One region of the Streptomyces sp. NPDC047841 genome, then DNA from elsewhere that is predicted to be linked to it. Evidence: riboswitches for the same ligand, from Rfam matches in the RefSeq annotation. Region 1 holds a riboswitch; each other region holds the start of a gene.

The links. Region 1 has a riboswitch for cyclic di-AMP ahead of AB0947_RS02930 (transglycosylase SLT domain-containing protein). Riboswitches for the same ligand answer to the same signal wherever they lie in the genome.
Positions count from the first base shown of each region.
Region 2: another riboswitch for cyclic di-AMP. It lies ahead of AB0947_RS02015 (M23 family metallopeptidase); the one in region 1 lies ahead of AB0947_RS02930 (transglycosylase SLT domain-containing protein).
Region 3: another riboswitch for cyclic di-AMP. It lies ahead of AB0947_RS25290 (M23 family metallopeptidase); the one in region 1 lies ahead of AB0947_RS02930 (transglycosylase SLT domain-containing protein).
Region 4: another riboswitch for cyclic di-AMP. It lies ahead of AB0947_RS09155 (transglycosylase family protein); the one in region 1 lies ahead of AB0947_RS02930 (transglycosylase SLT domain-containing protein).

Region 1 covers NZ_JBEYRP010000002.1:83,672-88,854, forward strand. The annotation lists gene fahA (fumarylacetoacetase) at 1-1,004, opposite strand, end outside; gene AB0947_RS02925 (HAD family hydrolase) at 1,237-2,049, shown strand; gene AB0947_RS02930 (transglycosylase SLT domain-containing protein) at 2,121-2,609, opposite strand; cyclic di-AMP (ydaO/yuaA leader) riboswitch at 2,615-2,796, opposite strand; gene AB0947_RS02935 (polyprenyl synthetase family protein) at 3,340-4,350, shown strand; gene AB0947_RS02940 (DUF2092 domain-containing protein) at 4,607-5,183, shown strand, end outside.
Region 2 covers NZ_JBEYRP010000001.1:487,347-492,529, forward strand. The annotation lists gene AB0947_RS02010 (GntR family transcriptional regulator) at 80-766, opposite strand; gene AB0947_RS02015 (M23 family metallopeptidase) at 964-1,719, opposite strand; cyclic di-AMP (ydaO/yuaA leader) riboswitch at 1,732-1,892, opposite strand; gene AB0947_RS02020 (pitrilysin family protein) at 2,127-3,515, opposite strand; gene AB0947_RS02025 (pitrilysin family protein) at 3,512-4,915, opposite strand; gene AB0947_RS02030 (DNA topoisomerase IV subunit A) at 5,175-5,183, shown strand, end outside.
Region 3 covers NZ_JBEYRP010000015.1:21,112-26,294, forward strand. The annotation lists gene AB0947_RS25285 (aldo/keto reductase) at 1-456, opposite strand, end outside; gene AB0947_RS25290 (M23 family metallopeptidase) at 553-1,590, opposite strand; cyclic di-AMP (ydaO/yuaA leader) riboswitch at 1,602-1,767, opposite strand; gene AB0947_RS25295 (PP2C family protein-serine/threonine phosphatase) at 1,971-3,191, opposite strand; tRNA gene AB0947_RS25300 (tRNA-Met) at 3,316-3,389, shown strand; gene AB0947_RS25305 (dihydrofolate reductase family protein) at 3,540-4,670, opposite strand; gene AB0947_RS25310 (MarR family transcriptional regulator) at 4,753-5,183, shown strand, end outside.
Region 4 covers NZ_JBEYRP010000005.1:84,366-89,548, forward strand. The annotation lists gene AB0947_RS09140 (DUF501 domain-containing protein) at 1-447, opposite strand, end outside; gene AB0947_RS09145 (septum formation initiator family protein) at 497-973, opposite strand; gene eno (phosphopyruvate hydratase) at 1,079-2,380, opposite strand; gene AB0947_RS09155 (transglycosylase family protein) at 2,676-3,443, opposite strand; cyclic di-AMP (ydaO/yuaA leader) riboswitch at 3,448-3,619, opposite strand; gene AB0947_RS09160 (transglycosylase family protein) at 3,803-4,906, opposite strand; gene AB0947_RS09165 (cytochrome P450) at 5,126-5,183, opposite strand, start outside.

The DNA of each region.
Region 1 (5,183 bases):
AGGTCGCCGGTGCGCAGCGAGGCGCCGTTCACGGTCATGTGGGCGAGTTGCTGGGCGGCGGTCCAGTACATGGTGGAGAAGGGCGGTTCGGAGACCACGTGGCCGTTGACGGCGACCGAGATGCGCAGGTCGTAACCGCCGGGCTCGGTGCCGGGCGCCGAGTCGTCCAGGTAGGGCAGCAGCGGGTGCGTACGCTCGGGAGGCGCCACGCGCGCGTGCTCCAGCGCCTCCAGCGGTGTGATCCACGCCGACACCGAGGTCGCGAAGGACTTGCCGAGGAACGGGCCGAGGGGGACGTACTCCCAGGCCTGGATGTCGCGCGCGGACCAGTCGTTCAGCAGGCACAGCCCGAAGACGTGCTCCCGGAAGTCGCCGAGCGCGACCGGGGCGCCGAGCCGCGACGGCACGCCCACGACGAAGCCGACCTCGGCCTCGATGTCCAGCCGGATCGAGGGGCCGAAGACGGGCGCGGGGTCGGCCGGGCCCTTGCGCTGCCCGCACGGGCGTACGACGTCCGTGCCGGAGACGACGACGGTGCCGGAGCGGCCGTGGTAACCGATCGGCAGGTGCTTCCAGTTGGGGGTGAGGGAGTCCTCGGCGTCGGGGCGGAAGATCCGGCCGACGTTGCGGGCGTGGTTCTCCGAGGCGTAGAAGTCGACGTAGTCCGCGACCTCGAAGGGCAGGTGCAGGCTCACCTCGGACAGGGGGTGGAACAGCGGCTCGACGGTCGCGCGGTGCGCCGGGTCGGTGACCCAGGACGCGACGGAGCGCCGTACGTCCGACCAGGTGGCGCGGCCGGCGGCCAGCAGCGGGTTGAGGGTGGGCCGGGCGAGCAGCGGCTGGTGGGGCGAGCCGAGCGCGGCGGCCGCGGCGCCCGCGTCGAGGACGTGGTTCCCGAGCCGGACGCCGATCCTCCGCTCCGTGCTGCCGGAGGGCGAGAACACGCCGTAGGGGAGGTTGTGCGGACCGAAGGGGTCGCCCTCGGGGACGTCGAAGGGGGGCATGGGGTGCTGCCTCACTCTCATCCGGGCCATGCATGGCACTGCGTTCCATGTGGTCGGGCCACACGTTACGGCCGAGGCGCGTGTCTTGGGCAGTGCCTCACCCGGGGCTCGGCAGGTCTGGGCCGAGCGGTGCCCATCGCGCCAACAGCGGTGAGCGGTTGGGCGGGAGCGGCACGTAAGTGCGGGGAACGACAGATGAGTCGGCGGGGCGTGCTGTCCGTATTCTCTGATCATGGCACCCACCCCGGCATATGCACTGATCGCCACCGACCTGGACGGGACGCTGCTGCGCGGCGACGACACCGTCTCGGACCGGTCCCTCGCCGCGCTCGCGCGGGTGGCGCGGGCCGGTGCCCGCCACCTGGTGGTGACGGGCCGCCCGGCCCCGCGGGTGCGGTCGCTGCTCGCGGACCTCGGCGGTGCCGGGCTCGCGGTGTGCGGACAGGGGGCCCAGGTCTACGACGCCGCGACCGACCGTCTGCTGTGGTCCGTCCGGCTGGACCGGGAGCTGGCCGAGACGGCGCTCGGCAAGATCGAGGCGGAGGTGGGGGAGGTCTACGCGGCGGTCGACCAGGACGGCGTGGACGGGCTCACGCTCATCGAGCCCGGCTACCGGATGCCCCACCCGACACTGCCCGCGGTGCGGGTCGGCCGGCGGGACGACCTGTGGTGCGCGCCCATCAGCAAGGTGCTGCTGCGGCACGCCACCCTGTCCGACGACGAGCTGGCGGCCGTGGCCCGCGCGGCGGTGGGCTCGCTCGCGACGGTCACGATGTCGGGGCCGGGCACGGTGGAGCTCCAGCCGTGCGGGGTGACGAAGGCGACCGGGCTGGCGCTGGCCGCGGAACGGCTCGGGATCGCCGCCGAACGGGCCCTCGCGTTCGGCGACATGCCCAACGACATCCCGATGTTCGACTGGGCCGGGCGCGGTGTCGCCATGGCCGGCGCGCACCCGGAACTGAAGGCGGTGGCCGACGAGGTCACCTCGTCGAACGAGGACGACGGCGTCGCCGTCGTCCTCGAACGACTCTTCCCGACCGGCTGACCGGCTGACCGGGACACCGGCAGCGCCCGGTCAGGCGGCCGGCCGGTGCCCGGTCAGGCCGCCGGTGCCCGTCAGTACGCGCCGAACACGTTGTCGATGGACCCGTACCGCGCGGCCGCGTAGTTGCAGGCGGCGGTGATGTTGGCGACCGGGTCGTAGATGTCGAAGGACGTCCCGGCCACGTGGTACGCGTTGAACGTGGGGTCGATGACCTGGAGCAGGCCCTTGGACGGGATGCCCTTGGCGGCGTTGGAGTCCCAGAGGTTGATGGCCTTCGGGTTGCCCGAGGACTCGCGGATGATGTTGCGGTGGATGCCGTTGTACGTGCCCGGGATGTGCTTCTCGGCCATGATCGCCAGTGACTCGCGGATCCAGCCGTCGAGGTTGTTCGGGTAGCCGGCCGGGGTGGTGGCCGGCGTGGTGGTGGTGCGGGGGGCCGCGGAGGCGTCGGCCGCGCCGATGAGCGGCAGGGCGAGGACGGCGGCACCGGTGCCGACGGCGGTGAGCGCGCGGACCAGGCGGCTGTTCCGGGTACGGCGGGGCTGGGCGACAGCAGACATGGGGGCGTTCCTCTCCGGCGCCTGCGAGGTGAGCTGTCGGGTTCGGGCGGGGAGATGCCCGGCCGTGCCCCTGACGGAGGCATGGCTTCACCCCTAGCCGTCCCGGCGCGGCGTGTGCCGTTCCGGACCGGCGGCTTACCTGGGTCCCCCGCTCCTGCCGTACGAATGAGTTCGTCGATGGGTATGCGGGCGGCGGCAGGATTCGGCGTCCGCCCGACGGCCCGGAACGTATGCGAGAGCACATGTCGGGAACAAGGGCCGGATTCATACAACGTGCGATTTGACCTTGATCGATGCCGTATGAGGTGCTTGATCCTTTGCGGTTGCCAATCCTCAACTCGCCGACACGGCAAGGGGTTGCGAGAACCGGGCCGGGCGGCCGGGCCGGCCGGGCGCGTGACCCAACTCACGAAATGGCAAACAGTTTTAAATCGGATATGAGGGATTAGGGGGATTTGCACCGGAAGTCGGGGTGGTGGCGGAACCTGGCATATGGGGGGCGTCGTTGCCGAGGCGAGGGCACAGTGTCCGGATTACTCTTATATGGATAAAAATCCGCTCACACTGTGTGATCAAAACCATGCCGGTCATGATCCGGTATCGCCCAGGCTGGACCGGTGGGCGCTATCGGTGATCGAAACAGGACCGGATACGCTGACTTGAGTGATGGCAGCGACCTATCGACAAACCGTGTAACCGCCAGCAGACACCAGCAGACAGGAGACCCCTCGTGACCGTCGTCGGGCCGTTCGGGCTGAGCGTGCGGGACCAGGCTCTGGAAGCCGATGTCCAGGCCGGATTGGCGGCTGTCGAGGAAGGCTTGCTCGAAGCCACCAAGAGCGAGGTCCCGTTCATCACGGAGGCAGCGCAGCACCTGGTGCGGGCGGGCGGGAAGCGGTTCCGGCCACTGCTCGTGATGCTCGCGGCCCAGTTCGGCGACCCCTACGCCCCGGGCGTGGTGCCCTCGGCCGTGGTCGTGGAGCTGACCCACCTGGCCACGCTGTACCACGACGACGTCATGGACGAGGCGGCCGTACGGCGTGGCGTGGACAGCGCCAACACCCGCTGGGGCAACTCCGTCGCGGTCCTCACCGGCGACTTCCTCTTCGCCCGCGCGTCCCAGATCCTCGCCGACCTCGGTCCCGAGGCGGTCCGGGTGCAGGCCCTCGCCTTCGAACGGCTCGTCACCGGCCAGATCCTGGAGACCGCGGGTCCCTCGGACGGCCGAGACCCGGTCGAGCACTATCTGGACGTGCTCGCCGGCAAGACGGGCTCCCTGGTGGCGGTGTCGTGCCGGTTCGGCGCGATGATGTCCGGCGCGGACGAGACGGTCGTCGACGTCCTCACCCAGTACGGGGAACGCCTCGGCGTCGCCTTCCAGCTCGCGGACGACGTCCTGGACATCGCCTCCGACTCCCACGAGTCCGGCAAGACCCCGGGCACCGACCTGCGGGAGGGCATCCCGACCCTGCCGGTGCTCCGGCTGCGCGAGCGGGCCGCCCGGCTGGGCCTGGCCGAGGACGTCGCGCTGTGCGCGCTGCTGGACTCCGACCTCAGCGACGACGCCCGGCACGCCGAGGCGCTGGCCGCGCTGCGCGCGCACCCCGCGCTGGAGCAGGCCCGCCGGGACACCGTGCGGTACGCGGAGGAGGCGCGGGCCGCGCTCGCCCCGCTGCGCGAGTGCGATGCCAAGGCGGCGCTGATCGAGCTGTGCGACGCGGTCGTGCACCGCGCCGGCTGACCGGGCCGGTCACCCGTACGGGCCCCGGCGTCCGGCGCGACCCCTACGGGTCGGGCGGAGGAACCACCGCCGGATGTCATACCGCAGGTGTAGACGGAGTTGGCTCCGTGGTCTGACGCTTGTGCACAGCCGATTTGGTCAGATGGACATCACGGAAATCACCACTCCTCACCGTTTCGGGTGAGAATGGCGGCTCAGGGTGGACCAGCGGACCAGGGTGAGGACAGCCGCCGCCGACGACGGAGGTAAGGCACACATGGCACCGTACGAATCCGACGACGCAGTGGGCGCCGCGCGGGACGAGCACCCGCGCTCGGGCCGGCGCAAGGCCGCCCGGTACGCCGTGCCGGTCGCGGTGGTGGGGGTGGCGGCGGCCACGATCGGGCTGGTCCCGGCGCTCGCCGACTCCGGTGACCCCGACCTGCCGAGGATCAGCGCCCAGCAGCTCATCGAGAAGATCGCCAAGTCGGACGTGCAGCAGCTGTCCGGCACGGTGAAGGTCAGCACCGACCTCGGCCTGCCCGATTTGGGCGGCCTCCAGAACGGCCTGATGTCCGGCTCGGGCCGGGGCGGCTCCGGCGACGGCTCCTCCGCCGACCCGAAGGCCAAGCTCACCGAGCTGGTCTCCGGCACGCACACCCTGCGCGTCGCCGCCGACGGCCCCGACCGGCAGAAGCTGTCGCTGCTGGAGAGCGGCGCCGAGTACAGCCTCATCCACGACGGCAAGGACGTCTGGGGCTACGACAGCAAGAGCAACGAGGTCTACCACGCCACCGGGGCCGCCTCCGGCAAGGACCGCGGCACCGAGCCGCCGGCCACGCCCAAGGACTTCG
Region 2 (5,183 bases), on a different contig from region 1:
GGAATTTCTCGCACGACGAATTCGGGCAGCAGGAATTACCCGGCCCAAAAATAGCTCTCCTTTGTATACGGTGCGCTTGTTAATGCCGCGGGCCCGACATGTTTACGGCAGGTTGCGAAGTCCTCACGCGCTCCACGGCGAAAGAGAACCGCAGCCGGTGCGCGCCCGTCGCGCGCTCGGCGTGCAGCGTCGTGAGCGCCCGCGCGCGCTCGGCGTCGCCGCGGGCCACCGCGTCCACGATGGCAGCGTGCTCCGTCCAGGACTCGACCGGGCTGACCGGCGCCTCCACCGTGTACATCCACGCGATCTTGTGCCGCAGCTGGGTGAGCACCGAGGTCAGCGAGGCGCTGCCGGAGGCCTGGGCGAGCGTCTCGTGGAACCAGCCGCCCAGCGAGCGCAGGTCCTCGTTGCCGCCCCTGCGGGCCCGCTCCTGGCCCAGCCGGACCAGACCGCGCAGCACCTTCAGATGGGCCTCCGTGCGCCGCTGGGCTGCCCGGGCGGCGCCCAGCGGCTCCAGCAGCGTCCGCATCTCCAGCAGGTCGGCGGCCTCCTGCTCGGTCGGCTCGGCCACGCACGCGCCCGCGTGCCGGCGCGTCACCACGAAGCCCTCGGCCTCCAGGGTGCGCAGGGCCTCGCGCACGGGGACGCGCGAGACGCCGTAGCGGCGGGCCAGGACTTCCTCGGTGAGGCGGCTGCCGCGCTCGTGGACCCCCGCGACGATGTCGTCCCGGATGGCCGTGCACACCGAGTGCGCCGGAATACGCATGACCGACCTCCGCCTTCATCCCGGTGAAACGTCGACGATGGACGTGTGTTCCGCGACTCTATTCCAATGAGCCGGAATTTCCGACGGCGGACCCTAATTCATGGCTATTTTTTGGACAGCGGTCCGGCGGACACCGGGAAAAACAGCGAAAGCCCCGGCTCGGTGAGCCGGGGCCTCGGACAGCCGTGCGGTCGGTGTCAGACGTTCACGCCGTGCTTGCGGAGGTAGGCGACGGGGTCCACGTCCGAGCCGTACTCGGGGGTCGTGCGCGCCTCGAAGTGCAGGTGCGGGCCGGTGACGTGGCCCGTGGCCCCGGACAGGCCGATCTGCTGGCCCGGGACGACCTTCTGGCCCACCACGACGCCGATGGACGACAGGTGGCCGTACTGGGTGTACATGCCGTCGGCCATGCGGATCACGACCTGGTTGCCGTACGCGCCGCCCCAGCCCGCGGAGACGACCGTGCCGGAGCCCACCGCGTGGACGGCCGTGCCGCCGGCCGCGTGGAAGTCGATCCCGGTGTGCGCTCCGGAGCTCCACAGGGAGCTGCTCGCCTGGTAGGCGGTGGAGACGTAGGAGTGCGCGATCGGGGCGACGAAGGTGTTCAGCCGCTTGCGCTCGGCCTCACGGGCGGCCCGGACCTTCTCGGCGCGGATCTTCTGCGCCCGCTCGGCCGCCGCCTTCACCGCGGCCTCCTCGGCCGCCTTCTGCTCGGCGGCCTGCTGCTGCGCGGCGGCCTGCGCGTCGATCTCGTCGGCGACGCCCTCGGACACGGCGACGACCGGGGTGAGGCCGGTCTGTTCCGCGGTGTTCCCTGCGGCGAGCGCCGGGGAGGCGGCGAGGGTGCCGATCACACCGGTGGTGGTGAGGGCCGCGACGCCGGCCGCCTGGGCGGTGGTCCGCTTGACCCGGCCGGGCTTGCGGTGCTTCCCGGTGGCGCACATGAACGCCATGAAGTGGCTGGTCCTTTCCTTCCCTCTCGCCTACCGGGTTAGCTGACGGGTTCGGAGCAGGAAGGTCTCCTACGGGCCCCCTCGCACACGCGCGGACGCCCGATTCACCCCAGGGACGGTGGGTCCCCGGCTCCCCTGGCTCGCGCCGTACGGGGACTCGGCGATGACTGTCCGGTGCCGCGGGTGCGGCGCACTGCCTGACGAACAGCCCGGACGAAGCTACGCAAGCACGCTGTCAGTCCTCAAACGCATCCCGCCTTTTGTAGCGCATCCCACAGGGCAGACAGGCAACCTCCGCCCCAAAACGGGCATCTGAGCAAGGGAGTGGAACAACGTGGGGCCCTGACGACCCGTAGGTCACCAGGGCCCCACGCGCGCGTGCCGTCGTCCGGCCGCCGCGGTGCCGTCTACTCGGCCGCCACCACGGTCACTTCACCGATGCCCAGCGCCTCCACCGGCGCCTTGATCTGCGACGCGTCACCGACGAGGACGGTCACCAGGCGGTCCACCGGGAAGGCGTTCACGACGGCCGCGGTGGCCTCCACCGTGCCCGTGGCCGCCAACTGCTGGTACAGCGTCGCCTGGAAGTCGTCGGGCAGGTGCTGCTCGACCTGGTCGGCCAGCGTGCTCGCGACGGCCGCCGCGGTCTCGTACTTCAGCGGCGCCACACCGACCAGGTTCTGCACGGCGACGTCCCGCTCGGCGTCGGTCAGGCCGTCCGCCGCGACCGTGCGCAGCACCTTCCACAGGTCGTCCAGCGCCGGGCCGGTGTTGGGGGTGTCCACGGAGCCGCTGATGGCGAGCATCGCCGCGCCCGTGCCGTCCGGCGCGGACCGCATGACCTGCCCGAAGGCGCGCACGCCGTAGGTGTAGCCCTTCTCCTCGCGCAGGACGCGGTCCAGGCGGGAGGTGAGGGTGCCGCCGAGGCAGTACGTGCCGAGCACCTGGGCGGGCCACACCCGGTCGTGCCGGTCGGGCCCGATCCGGCCGATGAGCAGCTGGGTCTGGACCGCGCCGGGCCGGTCCACGATGATCACGCGCCCGGTGTCGTCGGCCGTCACCGGCGGCACCGGCCGGGGCTCGCCCGGGGTACCGGTCCACGCGCCCAGGGTGTCGTCGAGCAGCGCGTCCAGGTCGGCGCCGGTCAGGTCGCCGACGACGACCACGGTGGCCGTGGCGGGGCGCACATGGCGGTCGTAGAAGGCGCGTACGGCCGCCTCGTCGATCTTCTCGACCGTCTCCTCGGTGCCCTGGCGCGGACGGGACATGCGCGAGGTCGCCGGGAACAGCTCCTTGGAGAGTTCCTTGGCGGCCCGGCGGGAGGGGTTGGCCAGCTCGTGCGGGATCTCGTCCAGGCGGTTGCGGACCAGCCGCTCGACCTCGCTCGCGGCGAAGGCGGGCGCGCGCAGGGCGTCGGCGAGCAGGCCGAGGCCCTTGGCCAGGCGGGAGGCCGGCACCTCCAGGCTCAGCCGGACGCCGGGGTGGTCGGCGTGCGCGTCGAGGGTGGCGCCCGCACGCTCCAGCTCGGCGGCGAACTCCTCGGCGGAGTGCTTGTCGGTGCCCTCGGAGAAGGCCCGCGCCATGATCGTGGCGACGCCGTCCAGGCCGGCCGGCTCGGCGTCCAGGGGCGCGTCCAGCAGCACCTCGACGGCGACGACCTGCTGGCCCGGGCGGTGGCAGCGCAGCACGGTCAGGCCGTTGTCCAGCGTGCCGCGCTCGGGCGCCGGGAACGCCCACGGCTTGGCCTCGCCGGGCCGCGGCTGGGGGTGGAAGTCCATGGTGGCGAGCTCGGTCACTTGGCCGTCTCCTCGTTCTCGGTCTCGTCGCGGCCCGCCTCTACGGTCGCTTCCTGCTCCGGGTCCTCGGGGACCCCGGCGTCCGGGGCGTCCTGCGGGGACTTCGGCTCGTAGACGAGGACCGCGCGGTTGTCGGGCCGCAGGCGGGCCTCGGCGACCTCCTGGACCTCCTGCGGGGTCACCTCCAGGACGCGCTGGACGGCGGTCAGGGCCAGCTGCGGGTCGCCGAACAGGACCGCGTACCGGCACAGTTCGTCGGCGCGGCCGGCGACCGTCCCGAGCCGGTCCAGCCACTCGCGCTCCAGCTGGGCCTGGGCGCGCTCCATCTCCTCGGGCGTGGGGCCCTCCGCGGCGAAACGGGCCAGCTCCTCGTCGATGGCGGTCTCGATGACCGGCACCTCGACGTCACCGGAGGTCTTCACGTCCAGCCAGCCCATGGAGGGGGCACCGGCCAGGCGCAGCAGGCCGAAGCCGGCCGCGACGGCCGTGCGGTCCCGGCGCACCAGCCGGTTGTACAGGCGGGAGGACTCGCCGCCGCCCAGGATGGTCAGGGCGACGTCGACCGCGTCGCACGCGCGCGTGCCGTCGTGCGGGAGCCGGTAGGCGGCCATCAGGGCGCGCGCCGGGACCTCCTCCACCACGACCTCGCGCTTCTGCTCGCCGATGACGTCCGGCAGGGAGCCGTCGCGGGGGGCGGGCTTGCCGTCGTGGGACGGGATCGAGCCGAAGTACTTCTCGATCCAGGCGAGGGTCTGCTGGGGGTCGATATCGCCGACCACGGAGAGCACCGCGTTGTTCGGCGCGTAGTAGGTGCGGAAGAACCGGCGGGCGTCCTCCAGGGTGGCCGCGTCCAGGTCCGCCATCGAGCCGATCGGCGTGTGGTGGTACGGGTGGCCCTCCGGGTAGGAGAGCGCGGTCAACTTCTCGAAGGCGGTGCCGTACGGGACGTTGTCGTAGCGCTGGCGGCGCTCGTTCTTGACGACGTCCCGCTGGTTCTCCATGGACTCGTCGTCCAGGGCGGCCAGCAGCGAGCCCATGCGGTCGGCCTCCAGCCAGAGCGCCAGCTCCAGCTGGTGGGCCGGCATGGTCTCGAAGTAGTTGGTCCGCTCGAAGCTGGTGGTGCCGTTCAGCGAGCCGCCGGCGCCCTGCACCAGCTCGAAGTGGCCGTTGCCCTTGACCTGCGCCGAGCCCTGGAACATCAGGTGCTCGAAAAGGTGAGCCAGGCCGGTACGCCCCTTGACTTCGTGGCGGGAGCCGACGTCGTACCAGAGGCAGACCGCCGCCACCGGGGTCAGGTGGTCCTCGGAGAGCACCACGCGCAGACCGTTGGCCAGGCGGTGCTCGGTCGCTGTCAGGCCCCCGGAGCCTGCCTCGGCTGTGGTCGTGTGACCCATGGGCATGTACGTCCCTTCGCGAGCGGAGGCGGTTGATGGAAACCGCGGTTTTCCTGCCGTTCCTGCCACTGTATGCAAAGCGTGCGGGGCCTCGGCGAAGTTCCCGCGGGGCGTACGCCCACAGCGGATCCCGGGACCCGCCCGGGACCCGGTCCCGGCTCCCGGCGCAGCCCGCTGAACCGGGTCGTGGCACGGGTTGTCACTGCCTCGGTCCACAATGGTCGGCGTCAGTTCCGTCCATCCTTTCAGCAAGGAGCCGGCAGCGATGGCCCGC
Region 3 (5,183 bases), on a different contig from region 1:
GATGTGCCGGACCTTCCCGGCCCTCACCAGCTCGTCCAGCGCGCCGATGATCTCCTCGACCGGCACCTCGGGCTTGTCGAAGTGGGTGTAGTAGAGGTCGATGTGGTCGGTGCCCAGCCGGCGCAGGGAGGCGTCGGCGGCGGCCTTGATGTTGGCCGCGGACAGGCCCTGGTACTCCGGGTGCTGGCTGACCTTGGTGGCGATGACGACTTCGGAGCGGTTGCCGCGGGCCTTGACCCACTTGCCGATGATCGTCTCCGACTCGCCGCCCTGGTTGCCCTCGATCCAGGCGGAGTAGGAGTCGGCGGTGTCGATGAAGTTGCCGCCCGCGGCGGTGTAGGCGTCGAGGACGGCGAAGGAGGCTTGTTCGTCGGCGGTCCAGCCGAAGACGTTGCCACCGAGGGAGAGCGGGAAGACCTCGAAATCGGAAGAGCCGAGTTTACGAAGCGATGTCATACGTCAAGGCAACACCGGCGGCGGGTGATCGCATCCCGCCGCCGGCACGGAGTCCCCGTCAAGATCTCGCAAAGGTCCCTGCGCGGGACGGGACCGTCAGGGGTTGAGGCCCTTGCCGCGCAGCCACGCCATCGGGTCGATGCCGGTGGGCTGGCCGTCGGGGTGGACCTCCATGTGGACGTGCGGCCCGGTGACGTTGCCGGTGGCGCCGACGCGGCCGATGACCTCGCCGGTGGTGACCTTCTGGCCGACGGAGACGCTGATCGAGGACTGGTGGCAGAACCACAGCTCGGTGCCGTCGTCCAGGGTGAGGATGGTGCGGTAGCCGTAGGAGCCGGCCCAGCCCGCCTCGGTGATCGTGCCGCTGTGCACGGCCTTGATCAGGGTGCCGGTGGGGGCGGCGAAGTCGAGACCAGTGTGGTAGCCGGAGGACCACATCCCGCCGGCCTGGCCGAAGGTCGAGGTGATCGTGTACGAGGAGGTGGGCAGCGTGTATTGCTCGGCCAGCTTCGCCAGCCGCTCCTCCTCCGCCTTCTTCGCGGCGGCGGCCTCCGCCTTCTCCTTGGCCGCGGCGGCCTGGGCGGCGGCCTCCTTCTCGGCCTGGGCGGCGGCGTCGGCGCTCTGCTTCTCGGCGGCGGCGACCGCGGCGGCGGTGGCCCTGCTCTGGGCCTGGCCCTGCTGCTGCTCGGCCTGGGCCATGATCCGGTTGCGCAGTGCCTCGCCCGCGTCGGCGCTGTCCTCGCCGGCGGCCGTGGTCACACCGACGGTGCTCAGCGTGGCCGTGGCGGCCTCGGCCGGGTGGGAGTCGGCCGAGTGGTCGTGGAAGAGGGAGCCGACCGAGGGCAGGTCCGGCAGGGAGAGGGAGACCGGCGGCTTGCCGGTGTTGGCGCTGGCCATGCCGCCCGCGCCGACCGCGGCCATGACGCCGACGCCCAGGACGGTGGAGCTGCGCGCGAAGCCGCCGCGCTGCTTGGCGACGCGATGCCGGCCGCGCACCGGGGCGACGGACTCCTCGGTGGGGTTCCACTCCTCCCAGGGGCCCTCCTCGGCGCGGTAGGCGCCGTACCCGAAGGTCTCGGGCTCGCGCTGAGCCGGTATGTACGGGGCTTCTGGGGCAGGCCGGTTGGACGCCACGCGGGCGTACTCCTTTCCTTCCTTTCGCCTACCGGGTTAGCTGACGGGTTCGGAGCAGGAAGGTCTCCTACGCGCGTATACCGGTCGTGGACTCGACGAGTTCACGACGGCATTCGCGTGATTCACCCCAGGGTGGTGGTTCCCCGGCTCCCTCGCGGGATTCGGCGCGTGCGCACGGAGCCGCCTCTTGTGACGGCTGTGACGACCGCGCTGCGTTATCGAACGTTAATAGACCCGACAGTCACTTTCCAAGCCGTTCGGCTTGATCATTCACGTCTTTACCGGCGGAGCTATCGGCCACTACTCCGCCAAAACGGGCGAGTTGACCGAGCGTCCGGCCCGTTCAGCAGTCACTTTCGGTTTTGATGGTGACTCAGATGTTATGCGCACGGCGGTCGCCCGGTCACCTTCGGTGACGGTCCGGGCCGCCGCACGGCGAGCAGCGCCATGTCGTCGGCCATGCCGCCCCCGGAGTACCGGCGCGCCTCCTCGGCGAGCCGGCCGACCAGCGCGGCCGGGCCGGCGAAGGCGCGCCCGGCGAGCCGCCGTTCGGGGTCGTAGAACCGGCCGTGGGCGTCCCGGGCCTCGGACAGGCCGTCGGTGTGGAACAGCAGGGTCGCGCCGCTCGGGAAGGCGGTCTCGGTGGCCCTGTCCGGCCACATGCCGAGGTCGCCCATGCCGAGCGGCAGCGCGGGCTCGGCGGGCGCCAGGGTGCGCAGGGTGCCGTCGGCGTGCAGCAGCAGCGGCGGCGGATGGCCGCGGTTGACGATCCGTACGAGGCCGTCGCCGTGCGGGAGTTCGGCGAGGACCGCGGTGGTGAACCCCTCGAAGGCGTCGATCCCGTCGCGCCGGGTGCCCTCGCGGGCCAGCGCCCGCTCCAGCCGCCCGGCGACCGCCTCCAGCGTGGCCTCCTGCTCGGCCGCCTCCCGGAACGCGCCGATCACCACGGCCACCGCGGCGACCGCGCCCATGCCCTTGCCGCGCACGTCCCCGACGACCAGCCGGACGCCGTAGGGGCTGTCCTGCACGGCGTACAGGTCGCCGCCGATGAACGCGTCCTGCCGTGCCGCCTCGTAGCAGGCCGCGATCTCGTAGCCGCCGATCCGCTCGTCCGGTTCCGGCAGGACGGCCCGCTGGGCGGCCTCGGCGATCTCGCGGGCGGAGGCGAGCCGCCGGTCGCCCCGCCGGACCACCCGGTTGATGGCGACGGCCAGCAGGGCGACCGTCGCGACGGTGACCACGTCGGTGAGGGTGCCCACGGCGGGATGGGCCCCGGCGTGGGTGTGCACGGCGTAGGCGGCGGCGAGGGAGAGGAGACCGGTCAGGACGGTGGTGCGCAGCGAGGACAGGGGCGCGGCGACCAGCGGGGCCGCGGTGAAGAACGGGACGGCGGTGAAGTCGTCCGGGGCGAGCAGGCCGTACAGGACACCGCAGACGACGAGCAGGGCGGGCAGGGCGCGGGCCAGGGCGCGGGGGCTCGGGCGGCGGCGGGCGCGCGCCGGCACCGGTTCGTCACCGAGCCCCGGGTCGGGCACGGGGTCGCCGGGGAGCCGGCCGCCCGCCCTGGCGTACAGGCTGTCCTCCACCTTTCCAGGGCGCACCGCGTGTCTCCCGCTTGTCCGACGTACCTCCAGGTTTCCGGGCCCCGGGGCGGGCGGCGACCGGTGTGGGCCGAAAGGGGTGTGCGAGCGGTCCCGCGCATGGCGTACACTGGAGTCACAACGACGCGGGGTGGAGCAGCTCGGTAGCTCGCTGGGCTCATAACCCAGAGGTCGCAGGTTCAAATCCTGTCCCCGCTACTGAAGGCGCAGGGCCCGGAATCCCCAGGATTCCGGGCCCTGAGTCGTTCTCGGCCCACTGCGGCGCCCCGCGGGGGCGCGGGGAGCCGCGCGACCGGCCGCGACGCACCCGCGCCCGCCCGCCAGGCACCCCGGCGGGCGGGCGGGCGCTCACAGCAGATGGGCGTTCGGTGCCTTGGCCAGCTCCTCCAGCTCGGGCAGCACGACGACCCGCGCGCCCCGGGAGGCCAGGACCCCGCTTCCGTCGGCCGCCGCCACGAACGTGTCCGGCTCACGCCAGGCGGTGACCACCCTGCGCACCCCCGCCCGGAGGATCAGCTCGGCGCAGGGTGCCGGCCGGGACGCACGCCGGGCACAGGGCTCCAGGCTGCTGTACACGGTGGCACCGGCCAGCCGCGGGTCGTCCGCGCCGATCTTCGCGAGCGCCGCCTCCTCCGCGTGGACGACGGGATCGGCGCCCTCCCGCGAATGGCCGCGGGCCAGCTCCGTGCCGTCGGCGGCCACGACCACCGCACCGACGCTGAACGCCGTCTCCGACGGCGGACACAGCGCCGCCAGTTCACAGGCGGTCCGCAGCCAGTGGCGGTCGGCGGCGGTGGCGACCGGCCCGGTGCCGGGGGCCGTCGGCACGTACCGCACGAGCACGACGTCCCCTATCCGGCGGGTGTCGAGCAGGCGCAGCCGTCCGGGCTGGTAGGCCCCCGGCCCGAACAGGCGGGGCGCCGCGGGATCGCCGACGAACAGCGGGGCGAGGACCAGCTGGAGTTCGTCGGCGAGGCCCTGGTGCAGCAGCTGGGTGTGGACCGTGCCGCCGCCCTCCACCATCAGGCGGCCGACGCCGCGCACGTCGTGGAGGTGCTCCAGCAGGGCCCGCCAGTCCAGGTCGGGACCGAGCGGGACGACGTCGGCGCTGCGCCCGAGGCGGCGGGCGGCCCGCTCGGCGCCCCGGTCGGTGGTGTAGACGATCTTGTCGCCGCCGGTGTGCCAGAACCTGGCGTCCGGATCGAGGTCGCCGGTGGCCGTGACCGTGACCTTCAGCGGGTACTCCGGCTCACCCCGCGCCACCCGCTCCGCGCGCCGCTCGGCGGAGTTGACCAGCAGGCGGGGGTTGTCGGCGCGGATCGTCCCGGCGCCGACGAGGATCGCGTCGGCCGAGGCCCGTACCGCGTCGACCCGGTCGAAGTCGGCCGGGCTGGACAGCAGCAGGCGGTCGGGGCCGGTGTCGTCCAGGTAACCGTCGAGGGAGACGGCGGCGGACAGCAGCACGTACGGCAGGGGCATCGGCGCCCTCTCTTCCGGAGGCGGAGCTCACCCGTCCGGCGGACGAGCTGGTTCAAGTTTTAAACAAACTTACACTGGGGGCATGACGACCCGCTGGCTCACGCCCGACGAGCAGCGCGCCTGGCGCGCCTACATGGCCGCCTCCCGTCTCCTGGAGGACGCCATCGACCGGCAGCTCCAGCAGGAGGGCGGCATGCCGCACCTGTTCTACTCGGTGCTGGCCAACCTCTCCGACGCCCCCGACCGGCGGCTGCGCATGACCGATCTCGCCGAGACGCTGAAGATCACCCGCAGCCGGCTCACGTACGTGGTGACCCGGCTGGAGCGGGACGGCCTGGTGCGCCGGGAGAACTGCCGCTGGGACAAGCGCAGCTCGCTCGCCGTGCTGACGGACGAGGGGGTGGCCGTCCTGGAGCGTACGGCGCCCGGGCACGTCGAGACGGTCCGCAGCACCCTGTTCGACCGGCTGACCCCGGAGCAGGTGGGGCAGCTCGAGGAGATCTGCACGGGGAT
Region 4 (5,183 bases), on a different contig from region 1:
CGGGTTCACGCCCGGGCCGGCGGCCAGCGAGTGGGCGACGAGCACGTGCAGGCACTTCACCCGGTCCGGCATGCCGCCCGCGCTCGGGAAGCCCTGGAGGACCTCGATCTCGTCCCGGCGGCGGACGTAGTCCTCGTGCGCGGCGCGGTACGCGGCGGCCAGCTCGGGGTCGCGGCCCAGCCGCTCGGTCATCTCCTTCATCACGCCGTTCGCCTCCAGCGTGCCGATGGCGGAGGACGCCTTCGGGCACGTCAGGTAGTACAGCGTCGGGAAGGGCGTGCCGTCGGGCAGGCGCGGCGCCGTCTCCACGACGTCCGGCTGACCGCACGGGCAGCGGTGCGCGATGGCCCTGAGGCCGCGCGGCGGGCGGCCCAGCTGCTGCTTGAAGGCCTCTACGTCCGCGTCGGTGGGCTCGGTGCGCGGAGTGGGCGGCGGAGGGGTTTCCATGACTGCTTTCAGGGTGGGTTGGTGTCGGTTGCCGGACCGGGCGAGCCGGTCACTGGTCGGAGGCGTCGGCCTTGTCGACGCCTTCCCAGACGTTCGTGTACCAGGGCCGGCGGGCGGCCCCGAGGTCCGCGCGGGACTGCCTGGCGGCGCCCGGGTCGACCACCACGTACCCGGTCTCGCCGGGCATCACGTAGTGCAGCCGGCGGCGGATCTGCTGCTCGGCGTAGGCGTCGTCCTGCCAGCGCGCCTTCAGGTCGCGCAGCTGCTCGACGCGTTCACGGGCCTGCTGCCGCTGCCGCTCCAGGTCGGCGATCTGCTCGCGCTGGGAGACGTACTGCCGCATCGGGTAGGCGAGGGCGACGATCATCGTGCACAGCACGAGCGCGAGCAGGGCCGCGCGGCCGGTGAGCCGGGAGCGGCGGGCCTGCCGCTTGGTCTGGGAACGGTAGACCCGGGCCGCGGTCTGCTCGCCGAGCAGCCGCAGCCTGGTCGCGGTGGAGAAACGGTCCCGGTCCCTCACGGCCATCTGGCTCTCCGCCTCCCCTTTCACACGCGCGTACGTCCCCGGACACGGTACGGGACCGAGCACGGGGACGTACGTACGACTGGCTGAGCCCTACGCCAGGATGGGTCAGCCCTTGGAGATCCCGCCGCGGAAACGCGGGAACGCGCTGCGGCCCGCGTACACCGCCGCGTCGTCGAGGATCTCCTCGATGCGCAGCAGCTGGTTGTACTTGGCGACGCGCTCGGAGCGGGCCGGGGCGCCGGTCTTGATCTGGCCGCAGTTGGTGGCGACGGCCAGGTCGGCGATGGTGACGTCCTCGGTCTCGCCGGAGCGGTGCGACATCATGCACTTGAAGCCGTTGCGCTGGGCCAGCTCGACGGCGTCCAGGGTCTCGGTCAGCGAGCCGATCTGGTTGACCTTGACCAGCAGGGCGTTGGCGGCGCCCTCCTCGATGCCGCGGGCGAGGCGCTCGGGGTTGGTGACGAACAGGTCGTCGCCGACCAGCTGGACCTTGTCGCCGAGCTTGTCGGTGATGACCTTCCAGCCGGCCCAGTCGTCCTCGAACAGCGGGTCCTCGATGGAGACGAGCGGGTAGGCCGCCACGAGCTCCTCGTAGTACTCCGTCATCTCGGCGGCGGAGCGCTCCTTGCCCTCGAAGAGGTACTTGCCGTCCTTGTAGAACTCGGAGGCGGCCACGTCGAGCGCGAGGGCGATCTGCTGGCCGGCGATGTAGCCGGCCTCCTTGATGGCCTCCAGGATGAGGTCGAGGGCCTCACGGTTGGAGCCGAGGTTCGGGGCGAAGCCGCCCTCGTCGCCGAGGCCGGTGGACAGGCCCTTGCTCTTCAGGACCTTCTTCAGGGTGTGGTAGACCTCGGTGCCCCAGCGCAGGGCCTCGGAGAAGGACTCCGCGCCGATCGGGGCGATCATGAACTCCTGGATGTCCACGTTGGAGTCGGCGTGCGAGCCGCCGTTCAGGATGTTCATCATCGGCACCGGCAGCAGGTGCGCGTTCGGGCCGCCCAGGTAGCGGAAGAGGGGGAGGTCGCTGGCCTCGGAGGCGGCGTGCGCGACGGCGAGCGAGACGCCGAGGATGGCGTTGGCGCCGAGGGAGCCCTTGTTGTCGGTGGCGTCCAGGTCGAACATGGCCTGGTCGATCAGGCGCTGCTCGGTGGCGTCGTAGCCGACCAGCTCGGGGCCGATCTGCTCGATCACGGCGAGGACGGCCTTCTCGACGCCCTTGCCCTGGTAGCGGTTCGGGTCGCCGTCGCGGAGCTCGATGGCCTCGAAGGCGCCGGTCGAGGCGCCGGACGGGACGGCGGCACGACCCGTGCTGCCGTCGTCGAGGCCGACCTCGACCTCGACCGTGGGGTTGCCTCGGGAGTCCAGGATTTCCCGGGCTACGACGACGTCGATGGACGGCACGAGCATCTCCTTCTTGGATGTGACGCTGGAAGTGCGGGGCGGTGTGCCTTACGGCTGTGCCTTGCGACTAGAGCCTAACCGTCCCGGGGGCGTCGGCCACCGACCGACCGTCCCGTGGACACGCCGACGGTACCTTTTGTTTCTCGCCGAAACAAAGGGTTCCGGGCCGGTGGACGCAAAAAGCCCCGCCCTGGTGCGTACGGGGGAACACGCACCGGGCGGGGAGCCCGTGGGGACGGGGGTACGGCCCGCTGGGGGCCTTCAGCGGGCCCGCGCGCGGGCGCGGGCCGCCGGGCGGGTCTTACTTCAGGTGCAGCTGCTGACCGGGGTAGATCAGGTTGGCGTCCTCGACGATGTCCTTGTTCAGCTCGAACAGCTTCTGCCAGCCGCCCTGCACGTGGCGCTTGCCGGCGATGGAGCTGAGGGTGTCACCGGTGACGACCTTGTACTCGCCGTCGCCCTTCTTGACCTTCTTGCCGGTCGGGGTGGTGACGGTCTTGCCCTGGCCCTTGCTCGCGCTCGCGGCCGGACGCTCGGCGGAGCGGGAGGCGGCCTGCTCGCCGGTGGAGCGGGTGGCGGTGGAGCTGCCCGAGCCCGTGGAGCTGCCCGAGCCGGTGGAGGTGCTGGAGCCGGTGGAGGTGCTGGAGCCGTTGGAGGTGCTCGGGGTGGAGGTGCTCGGCGCGGAGCCGTTGTACGGAGTGCCGGACAGGCCCGTGCCGCAGACCGGCCAGGCGCCCTTGCCCTGAGCGGCGAGGACCTTCTCGGCGACGGATATCTGCTGCGCCTTGCTCGCCTTGTCGGCGGTGCCGGCGTACTGCGTGCCGCCGTACGCGGCCCAGGTGGAGGCGGAGAACTGCAGACCGCCGTAGTAGCCGTTGCCGGTGTTGATGGACCAGTTGCCACCGGACTCGCACTGGGCGACCGTGTCCCACTGGGAGGCGGTGGCGGCGGAGGCGTTGCCGGCCGCCATCAGCGGAGCGGCGACGGCGGCACCGGTGACACCGGCGAGCGCGACGGCGCGGACGGCCTTGGACGGACGACGGTGCTTGCCCTTGCTGGAAAACAGCATGGATCGATCCCCTCACCGACGCCTGCGAGGTGAGCTGTCGGGTTCGGGCCGGTTGAGTTGCCCGGCCGCACTCCGCTCACGCGGGTGCGGCTTCACCCCGAGCCGGTTCCGGCATCAACTGCCGGGCCCGGCACCTACCTTGGGTCCCCCGCTCCTGCCTACGGCGCTTGACGCGACGACTGTTCCCGGGCAACCGCTGGCAGGATTCGGCGTTGCGGCTGCCGGGGCTCGTGGTGACGAGCGATCACGACCGTAGACACGCGATCCGCGGAATATCAAAGACGATCAGGGCTTCTGAGACTCATCCCACACTTTCGCCAAACCGGACATTAGGGCGCTAAGCGGGACGCCAACTCCCCCTACTTCGCGCCCGTTTCGCCCCCGACTTCCAGGGTCTGACCGGCACTGATGTGATTCGGGTCGGTCCCGATGGCCTTCTTGTTGCCGGCGTACAGCGCGCGCCATCCGCCGTCGACGTCAAGGGAGTCGGCGATGGAGGCCAGCGTGTCGCCCTGACGGACCGTGTACGTGTCCGTGTCATGGGAGGCGTGCCGGCCGGAAGACGCGGCGTTCTGACCGTTTGTCACGCTTTCGCCCCCGCTGCCCTCGTCCGCGCTCGGGCCCCGGTGGCGTCCGCCGCCGAGGGACCCGGTGTCGACCAGGCTCCAGGAACCGGCGGCCTGCTGCGGGTCGTTCCCGACCCCGGTGTCCGGGGTGGCGGTGGGCACGCTGCCGGTTCCCTGCGGGCTTCCGGCGTCCGGAGTGGTGGACTTGTCGGACTTGGGGGTGTCGGTACCTGTCGAACCGGTGGCCGTACCGGCGCCCTTGTCCGGCTTGGCGCTCGGAGTGGTGGTGGCCTCGCCCGAGGAGGACCCGGCCCCGGAGCCGGAGTTGGCGTCGGAGTCCGCGTCCGCGGAGGGCGACGAATCCGGCAGACCGGACGAGCCGGAGCTGCCGGAGGAACCGGATGTACCGGAGTTGCCCCCCGATCCGGACGTTTTACCCGAACCGCCCGTACTGCCCGAACCGCCCGCGCTGCCCGAACCGCCTGAACCGCCGACGCCCGTGTCGACGTGCGTCGAACCCGAGCCCTCGGTGAGACCGGACAGCAGGGCGCAGGTGGCCCAGGGCGTGGTGCCCTTGTCGGCGAGGATCTTCTCGGCGACGGCGATCTGCTGGTTGCGGCTCGCCTGGTCGGGGCTGGCCGCGTACTGGCCGCCGCCGTAGGCGTTCCAGTCCTCCTGCGAGATCTGCAGGCCGCCGTAGTACCCGTTGCCGGTGTCCGCGCTCCACGAGCCGCCGCTCTCGCACTCGGCCACCTTGTCCCACGTGGTGCCGTCGGCCGCGTTGGCGCTCGCCGCGCCGAGCAGCGGGATGGCGATGGCGGAGCCGGTCACTCCGGCCGCGACGAGGAGAGCCGGGGCCTGGCGGGGGCGACGGTGTCGGCCGTTCCCGGAGAGCATGCAGAAGCCTTTCGAGCGACAGCAGGACCGGCGCGGCGGACGGAGCCGGTCGCCGCGCTGATGGGTGAACGTATCGGCAGACGATCACTTGTCACAAGTTCATGCCGCACAGATCACGTGAAGATCACAGAGGTGAACGTCTGTCATGTTCCCTTGCAGAAGCCTGTGCGGGGTCCTGCCGTACCAGGTCGGACGGTGTGTCCGGCAGGCGCGCGCTGTTCAGGCGCCGCCGGGTGTGAACTCCACCGGCAGGGTGCGCAGGCCGCGCATGATGAGT